Regions from separate parts of the Priestia sp. YIM B13552 genome, predicted to be linked through region 1. Evidence: riboswitches for the same ligand, from Rfam matches in the RefSeq annotation. Region 1 holds a riboswitch; each other region holds the start of a gene.
What was found. Region 1 has a riboswitch for cyclic di-AMP ahead of ACFX40_RS07800 (dicarboxylate/amino acid:cation symporter). Riboswitches for the same ligand answer to the same signal wherever they lie in the genome.
Positions count from the first base shown of each region.

Region 2: linked by a shared signal. The riboswitch ahead of kdpF (K(+)-transporting ATPase subunit F) and the one ahead of ACFX40_RS07800 (dicarboxylate/amino acid:cation symporter) in region 1 are both predicted to bind cyclic di-AMP.
Region 3: linked by a shared signal. The riboswitch ahead of ACFX40_RS07120 (potassium channel family protein) and the one ahead of ACFX40_RS07800 (dicarboxylate/amino acid:cation symporter) in region 1 are both predicted to bind cyclic di-AMP.
Region 4: linked by a shared signal. The riboswitch ahead of ACFX40_RS27115 (glutamate/proton symporter GltT) and the one ahead of ACFX40_RS07800 (dicarboxylate/amino acid:cation symporter) in region 1 are both predicted to bind cyclic di-AMP.

Region 1 is NZ_JBHZOU010000002.1:329,431-331,627, reverse strand. Features, by position in the region: gene ACFX40_RS07805 (NAD(P)/FAD-dependent oxidoreductase) at 1-290, shown strand, start outside; cyclic di-AMP (ydaO/yuaA leader) riboswitch at 894-1,048, shown strand; gene ACFX40_RS07800 (dicarboxylate/amino acid:cation symporter) at 1,229-2,197, shown strand, end outside.
Region 2 is NZ_JBHZOU010000006.1:260,583-262,779, forward strand. Features, by position in the region: gene kdpA (potassium-transporting ATPase subunit KdpA) at 1-1,005, opposite strand, end outside; gene kdpF (K(+)-transporting ATPase subunit F) at 1,030-1,116, opposite strand; cyclic di-AMP (ydaO/yuaA leader) riboswitch at 1,481-1,623, opposite strand; gene ACFX40_RS22460 (hypothetical protein) at 1,639-1,776, opposite strand; cyclic di-AMP (ydaO/yuaA leader) riboswitch at 1,849-1,991, opposite strand; gene ACFX40_RS22465 (undecaprenyldiphospho-muramoylpentapeptide beta-N-acetylglucosaminyltransferase) at 2,149-2,197, opposite strand, start outside.
Region 3 is NZ_JBHZOU010000002.1:203,383-205,579, forward strand. Features, by position in the region: gene ACFX40_RS07115 (TrkH family potassium uptake protein) at 1-117, opposite strand, end outside; gene ACFX40_RS07120 (potassium channel family protein) at 121-780, opposite strand; cyclic di-AMP (ydaO/yuaA leader) riboswitch at 904-1,048, opposite strand; gene ACFX40_RS07125 (carboxymuconolactone decarboxylase family protein) at 1,164-1,622, opposite strand; gene ACFX40_RS07130 (Lrp/AsnC family transcriptional regulator) at 1,743-2,197, shown strand, end outside.
Region 4 is NZ_JBHZOU010000016.1:17,904-20,100, reverse strand. Features, by position in the region: gene ACFX40_RS27115 (glutamate/proton symporter GltT) at 1-803, opposite strand, end outside; cyclic di-AMP (ydaO/yuaA leader) riboswitch at 910-1,049, opposite strand; gene ACFX40_RS27110 (undecaprenyl-diphosphate phosphatase) at 1,323-2,147, opposite strand.

The sequences.
Region 1 (2,197 bases):
ACAATACGATGAAAAGCTTAATTGAAATGACAGAAGCACTGGATCATGTAACGCCTGGGTTAGCATCTGAACATACGCTGTTTTACGGTGTGGAAGCGAAATTTTACTCAGCCCGTCCGAAGTTAAATGATAAGTTTGAAACTGAAATTTCCGGTTTATACGTGGGAGGAGACGGAGCTGGTATTACGCGAGGACTCGCGCAGGCAAGTGCGTGCGGTGTGTGGGTAGCGCGTGACATTGTTGAAAAATTAAAGAATCGCAAAGCAAGTTCTGAACCTGTTACTGTATAAAAAAAAGAGGCCGTCACGGCCTCTTTTTTTATATGTGTTAAATAACGAAAGCGAATAAGTAAAAAGTAAAGAACTTATACCCCTCCAACTCCGATAGTTTTATATGATAATTACTCGCTCTTTTTTAAAAGGTATTACGGCATCCATATTTCTATCGTGAGCAGAATTAAATAGAATAAGGCGAATTGACAATGTCCATTTATTTCTATCAACAAATTCAGTGAAATTTCAGAGAATTTGTATCAAGCAATACAAGGATAAAATCAACAGTTGGAAAGAGTTATTTTTTGTTGAGTAAAATATTTATGAAAGCAGTAAAGTACGCGGATATTAGAATAATTATGCAAATTTATGAATGTAATTTAATAAAAAGAAAGTTCGCTTTACAAACTATTTTTTGAATTAATTTTTTATCCATTAGATTTTAAGTCTTGTTAAATAAATGTTTGTGGTTTATTGAAATATGATGTAAATATTTTAAAATATAAAAATGCTCAACTTTTTATGATAAAATCCTGCATTATTTTTGAATAAAAACTTGACAGAAACATATAAAATGAATTTTAATTAAAGTAAGAATTATTATCATGCAAAAATATTAAAGAAAATTATTTGCTTAATCTCTTTTGTTTTATAAGAGAACGGGGGACCCATATTTGTGCGTAGTGTACTTGGGGTGAATCTTGAATAAATCAAGTAGGGTAACTCACGTACCCGAATCCGACAGCTAACTCCGTAAGCATTCAGTGAGGGAATAACAGGTCTATGAAACCATGATATTCTCATGGTTTTTTGTATAGATAAAAATATTCCTAAACTATTAATCTGAAAATTTTTAATATATTGTATATTTTGAGTGTTATCGCTCTCAATGCATGGTAAAATAAGTATGGTAGTTAGAATCATTCTAATATAATTTATTTACGGGAGGTAAATCTATGAAGCTATCGACAAAGATTATTATCGCGCTAATTGCTGGTGCTGTTGTGGGAGTGTTGATCAATGCTTTTGCTCCAAGTGCTTTTGCTCCGCTGGACAAGTACTTGTTTACACCGCTTGGCCAAATTTTCTTAAGCTTAATTAAAATGCTTGTTGTACCAATTGTGTTTTTCTCTATCACGTTAGGTGTAGCAGGTTTAGGAGATCCTAAAAAACTAGGAAGAATCGGGGCTAAAACAGTTTCCTACTTCCTAGTTACAACAACCGTTGCTATTATTATTGGTTTAATTTTAGCGTATGCAATTAAACCGGGTACGTTTGGATCTTTTGATACAAAAAACGCTTCTTTTGAAGCCGAAAAAGCACCGCCGGTTGGAGAGACATTCTTAAATATGATTCCAGTCAACCCAATCCAAGCGATGGCTGAAGGGAATATGCTTCAACTTATCGTTTTCTCTATCTTTATCGGTTTTGGTATTACGATGCTTGGAAATAAAACAAAAGGGCTTTACAATTTACTTGAGCAAGGCAATGAATTGATGATGTATCTTGTAAATCTAGTGATGAAGTTTGCTCCTTACGGAACATTTGGACTTCTTGCAACCGCGGTTGGAAGTCAAGGCTGGGAGGCAATTAAAGCGATGGGGCTGTACATGATTGTAGTCGTGCTCGCACTGTTTATCCATTCGATTGTAACATATGGAGGATCAGTCGCTCTTATGGCGAGACGTAACCCTATTGAATTTTTTAAAGGTTTTGCTCCTGCGATGACAGTTGGATTCAGTACATCAAGCAGTAATGCAACGCTTCCGATTTCAATGAATGTGGCTCAAAAAAACCTTCGTGTCCCGGAGTCCATCAGCAGTTTTGTTCAGCCGTTAGGTGCTACCATTAACATGGACGGGACGGCAATTATGCAAGGTGTAGCGACTATTTTTATTGCACAAGTATACGGTGTTGACCTGTCG
Region 2 (2,197 bases), on a different contig from region 1:
CGTCACGATGGCGTAAAGAGTCGACATACCGACACCAAAACGAACTTCTTTGCCTTCCATATAACCGCTCGCTTCATTTAGATGAAAAGCATCAAGTCTTGGATTGCCGCCCCACTCTGTTACAAACGCTGTGCTTAAAATAACGATAAACAGCATACTCATCGCTACAAACAAGATGCGGCCTTGCTTACGCTGTCCGATCATTTTTCCGTACGTAAAAGGAAGTGCTGTTGGCAATAAAAGCATAAGGACAATTTGTAATACATTGCTCAACGCGTTAGGATTTTCAAATGGATGGGCTGAATTAACACCAAAAAATCCCCCTCCGTTGTTGCCTAGCTCTTTAATTGAAAGAAAAGAAGCAACTGGTCCCCTTGCTATTTGCTGTGTTGCCCCTTCTAATGTATGGGCAGTCACCGTTCCGCTTAACGTTTGAGGGACACCTGAAATCATAAATAAAATGCCGGTTATAAAAGCGATAGGAAGTAAAACACGCGTAATTGATTTCACAAAATCAACAAAAAAGTTTCCTATTTCCTTCCCTGCCAACCCACGAATAAACGCGATTGCTACTGCAAGTGCCGTTGCTGGTGCAGCAAACATCATAAATACAACGGCTGCCATCTGCGAGAAATAGGACAAACCTGATTCACCGCTGTAATGCTGCAAGTTCGTATTTGTCATAAAACTAATGGCCGTGTTAAAAGCAAGGGCCGGATCCATTCCTTTGATGTGGCTTGGGTTAAGCGGCAGTACCCCTTGAAACCGGAAGATAAGATACACCACAAAAATCATAAACGTATTCGCCAAAACGAGAGCAATTGCATATTGCTTCCACGTCTGATTATGCCCTTTAATTCCTGCCGCTTTAAACATCACCGATTCTATCTTTCCTACCAAGCTAGTGTTTTTATCGTTTGAAAACACATTCGCTATATAAATACCTACGGGCTTTGCAATAAGCGCTACAAAAACAAGCAGTAGCGCAACTGATAGTAGAAAAATCCCCACGTTTTATTCCTCCGCTTATTAAAATTGTTCTGGATTTAACAGTACATATACTAAATAAATTAAAACGAGAACTGAAATACCTAGCAAAATGAACGACACGTTCACTTCTCCTCTCTTTCGTCTACTACACGAGACGACCAGCAAATAATTCCGTACATAGCAGCTGTTAATATGACAAGCGTTCCCAGCATGATTATATCCAAGTTGCTCCCTCCTAACTGTTTCTTACCACCAATGATTAAGCGTAGTGACTGTTACCGTGCGTAAAGCATCACGCCCAAGTGAGCTAGCAGCGAAAGGTTATCTTTGATTATTCCTAACGTATTGTTGATCTCGTTTTAAAAGCCCTACTATATCCTCTTTACGGTGCAGACATAAGCTGCTCTCCTATTTTTCCATAAAAAAACCGCAGAAGAGAGTCCTCTTCCGCGGTTTAATGCACGACAAATAAGCCGTGATCGACACGAATTTTTTCACTCCCAAAACGCTTACGGAGTTAGCTGTCGGATTCGGGTTATGGAAGTAACCCTACTCAGTTAAGAGATTCACCCCTAGTACATACGTACAAAATATTGGGTCCCCCGCTCATAATTGATTAAGCGTATATTTGTTATTTAATTTTTAGACTTAATTATGGTTTTTACTGCTGCGTTTAATACTTTGATTAGCTAACATAGACAAATAGCGGTTTGCTAGATCAAAAGATTGCTGATCACATATTGCACGATATTCAATCATTTGAATCATTTGCTTAGATAAATGCATGTTAACGCTCCTTTCGCCTATATTTTGAAAGGAACGCGCTATCCGCTTTTATAGAAAACGGCCACGATTACACCATCCTCTCTCTTAACGCTTACGAAGTTAGCTGACGGGTTCGGGTCAAGAAAGTAACCCTACTCAATTATGAGATTCACCCCTAGTAATTGGGTCCTCCGCTCTTTCCCTCTCTTTCAGGAAAGACTCAGCGTTTCACTGTGGAACGTTTCATGAGAGTAATCTTACTCCTGTTAAAATTTACTGTCAACAACATTTTTTGAAATTTTAAAAGCTTTATTTTTTGCTATTTATTCATTATTTTAAAATAATAGATTCAAAGAAAAAAGCGTTCTTATCTCCTCGATAAGAACGCTTTTTTTAGCTCATTTTCTCAATTTCATTTACAAGAATTGAAATGGCATCCGTT
Region 3 (2,197 bases), 130 kb from region 1:
GATTGGCTCAGTAGTAGAAAAAGGCAGCATCAATAGAAGAGCGCCTATAATAATTCCTCCGCCAAAAATGGAGACAAGCAGCTGCGGAGGAGTGAGTTTAATGATTTGTTTTTTCATAAGTTAAACTCCTTCTTCTTCAAAACGGTTCAAATCACGATTATGTCCGATAACAATCAGCATATCTCCTTGTTCAATTATTTCATGCGCGGTAGGCGAAATCACCATTTCCCCGTCTTTTCGCTGAAAGCCGATAATGTTGCAGCCGTACTTGGCACGAATGTTTAAATCAAACAGCGTTTTATTATGAAGTTTTTTAGAGGCAACAATTTCGACAATACTATAATCCTTTGACAATTCAATGTAATCAATGATTTTTTCTGACACCACGTGATGAGCAATACGCTTAGCAATATCGCGCTCAGGATGAATGACTTTGTCCGCTCCTATTTTTTCCAGCACCTTTTGATGATACATATTCACTGCTTTTACCCATACTTGCTTAACGCCCATATCTTTTAAAAGCATCGTTGCGAGTACGCTTGCTTCGATATCATCCCCAAACGAAATAAGAGCATGATCAACATTGCGGATACCTAGCCCCTTTAAGCTAGCTTCATCAATCGCGTTTGCTTGCACAACATATGTAGCTGAGTTGCTAAATTTATTTACTACCTCCTGATTGCGGTCAATAGCGAGCACATCCACATCCAGATTAGCAAACTCTTCAACCAAACTTCCTCCAAAACGACCTAATCCCAATACAGCAAACTGTTTTTTCATAATGTATTTATTCCTTTCTTCAACTGCTGTGTATTCTCTTAGCTTATACTTTTTCTAAAAAATTACATCTTTTTCTTAAAAAAGCGCAAAAAAACACAGGAAGGCTCCTGTGTTTTTTCACACTCTTCCCCCTCAAAACGCTTGCGAAGTTAGCTGTCGGGTTCGGGTTTTAAGAGTAACCCTACCTTTTTAAGGATTCACCCCGGAGCACAATATGTGCGTAAATAATGGGTCCTCCGCTCCGTAATGGATTAAGCGATTTTTATTCAAATGTCTTTGATCTATTTTTTAGAATAATCGATTCGATTCATGATACGTTTCACTTCACGAAAGCTATCTTACTCCTGTGGATTTTGTCTGTCAAGATATTTTTAGCGAAGGCCTCACTTGCGCTGCAAGCTGCAAAAATCATATAAATCTAAACTGACAATCATTTTGTGAAATTGATCAAATAAATTAATAACAGCCAAAAGCTCTAACAGCTGCGTATCACTGTAAAATTTTTTTAATTGATCCATGTCAGCATCGGTCAACTCCCTTGGACGCACTCGGTACACATCAATAAATCGAAACAGCAGTCGATCTTTTTGTTCCAGCTCTTTTTCTCTTAACACTTTTTGATTAAGCGTCTCATCCCCTACATATGACATGCTCATACATGTCTCACAGCCGTTAACACCTGCTAGATAAAGCCTGATTTTTTCCTTAGTCTCTCTCTCTACTATATCGCTGTTCCAAAGCGTGTCGTAAAGCTCATCATACAATCTTTTTACATTCGGAATTAAATTCAATGCTTTTTCAAAATTTGTTCCCTCTTCGTTTGCTAACAAAACTCTTGCCATTTTTTACTCACTCCTTTTTAATTATTATAGTAAGAAAAATGGAAATTTCAGATTACATATAAAACATCTTATCGACTATTACTAATCAAATGAAACGTTAATGAGAAAGAAGGTTTTCAATTGAAAATTGATGAAATTGATTTATCGATTTTGCAGGCGCTGCAGCAAAACAGCCGCCTTTCCTTACGAGAGCTAGGAAAACAAATTAATTTGTCTCCTCCTTCGGTGGCAGAGCGAGTACGCCAGCTAGAGAGCTTTGGTGTTATAAAAGGGTATACGATTGATATTGATTATGAAAAGCTGCATTTGCCCGTGTCGTGTTTTATTGAAGTAACGATGAAAAACGGCGAGCACGAGCGTTTTAAACGATTTATTTCTCAGTATCCCTACGCTTTATTCTGTGAACGCATCGCCGGGCAAGCCTGCTTTATTACAAAGCTTCAGCTTCCTCACCTGCACATACTCGAACAATTTATTAACGAAATTACACCTTATGCCAAAACGATTTCACACATCGCCCTTTCTCACGTAGAGATGGCTCCTGCATTATTGAGTCATTTAAAAGATGAAAAGTG
Region 4 (2,197 bases), on a different contig from region 1:
CTGTATGCTAACAACAGTTCATCTTTCATATAGCGGAACAAGTGGAAAATGTTAATTCCTGCCCATTTCGCGATTCCTCCTAATACAATAAGTAGGAAGAAAATTAACGCTAAGTAAACTAAGATAACAAGCTTTCCTAATGAAAGAAGTGACTCTAAGCCGAATTTTGAAACTGTTACACCAATTAAAGCAAATACACCAATTGGAGCCACTTTCATTACAAGGTTTACCACGTGAAACATTGCGTGAGAAACGCCGTCGAAGAATTGTACAACTGGCTTTCCTCTTTCCCCAATTGCCGCTACTCCAAGTGCAAATAACACTGTAAAGAAGATAATTGCTAGCATGTCTCCTTCAACAATTGACTGGAAAAAGTTTGTTGGAACAATGTGTAAGAACGTTTCAGCCACTGACTTTCCTTCTTGCTGTTTTGATGTTTCAACGTATTGTGAAATATCACTCTTCTGTGCTGAATGAATGTCTACACCTTGCCCAGGATGAAAAATATTAGCAACTAATACACCGATTATAATTGCAAAAGTCGTAATAATTTCAAAATAGAGAATGGTTTTAACGCCGAGCTTTCCGACCTGTTTACCGCTCCCTGCTCCCGCAACTCCAACGACTAAGCTTGAGATAACAATTGGAATAACAATCATCTTAATTAATCTTAAAAATAGGTCTCCTAGCGGCTGTAGGTATGTTACTACACGCGGATCGTTAAACCAAATTACCCCTACAAGAACACCGAGGATTAATCCGGTAAAAATCTGCGTAGCCAAACCAAAACGAATTTTTTTCATAGATGTACCTCCCCAAAGATGTATGACATTTGTATATACTTTTCTGAAAAAACAAAAAAAGACTATTCTTAAGAAAGAACAGCCTTTTACTTACGCTATTTTGGGCTCTTTCTCTCAATGAAGCAAACGGGGTTAACTGTCGGATTCGGAATTGAGAGTTTCCTACCTTTTGTAAGGATTCACCCCAAGGCAGCTTTACTGCCGATAATGATTCCCCCGCTCTATACGATTAAGCTTATTATTCAGTTTTTATAAAATTAAAACGATCTATACGTTGTCATACGTTTTTTACAGTCAATAAAACTAAACAGAAGTCTTACTTTTACTTAACTTTATACTGCACAAATATTAATTTACTATTTTTCGACACGTTTTGTCAATACCCATGTTTATAAAACGCTTTCAAAAGGCGATAATATATATTTATGCAAAAAAGCTATTGCAACATTGCAATAGCTTTTTCTTGCTCTTTGAGTCTCTATTAGAAGCTTACGGGACTAAAGAACTCGCGTGTTTATTTTATAAAAATACAAAATATAGAATAGCTGCTAACACAATTCGATATAGTGCAAACGGTACTAATTTGATACGATTAATTAATTTCAGGAAAAAGCGAATAGATACCAGCGCAAAAATAAAGGCGCTGATAAAACCAGCAATAAAAAACGGTAGCGCATCTGATGTGAAATACTGCCAGTTTTTAACCAATGAAAGTCCACTTGCTCCTGCCATGATTGGCACTGCCATAATAAATGTAAAATCTGCCGCTGCCTTATGGCTCATTCCAAGAAGAACTCCTCCTGAAATCGTTGAGCCTGAACGAGAAAAACCTGGCCAAAGAGCAATACATTGAAACAGTCCTATACCCAGTGCTTGTCCATAAGACATTTGGTCCACCGTCTCTACACGCGGACGTTTAGGTCCAAACAAATCTGCTAGAATCATTAATACAGCTCCGACTACTAAGCCAATTAGCACCGTATTTAAAGAAAACAAATGTTCATCAATGTAATCATCAAACAAAAGTCCTAACACTCCTGCGGGTAACAAACCAACAATTACCTGCATTAAATTCAAGCGATTTGTCGGTCCAATTGGAGCAGCTGGCTTTTTTCCCAATCCTAATAAATTAATGAAACGATCTTTAAAAATAACTACTACTGCTAAGATCGACCCTAGCTGAATAACAATTTTAAATGTATTAGCTACTGGAGATGAAAATAATTCTTTGGAATTCAACCATAGGTCATCCACAATAATCATATGCCCAGTTGACGAAACAGGAGCAAACTCTGTTAAACCTTCTACAATCCCTAAAATGATTGCTACAATAATTTCCCACATAAAGCTATGTACCTTGCCTTTCTTTCAAATTAATAAGCTTATCGCTTCGT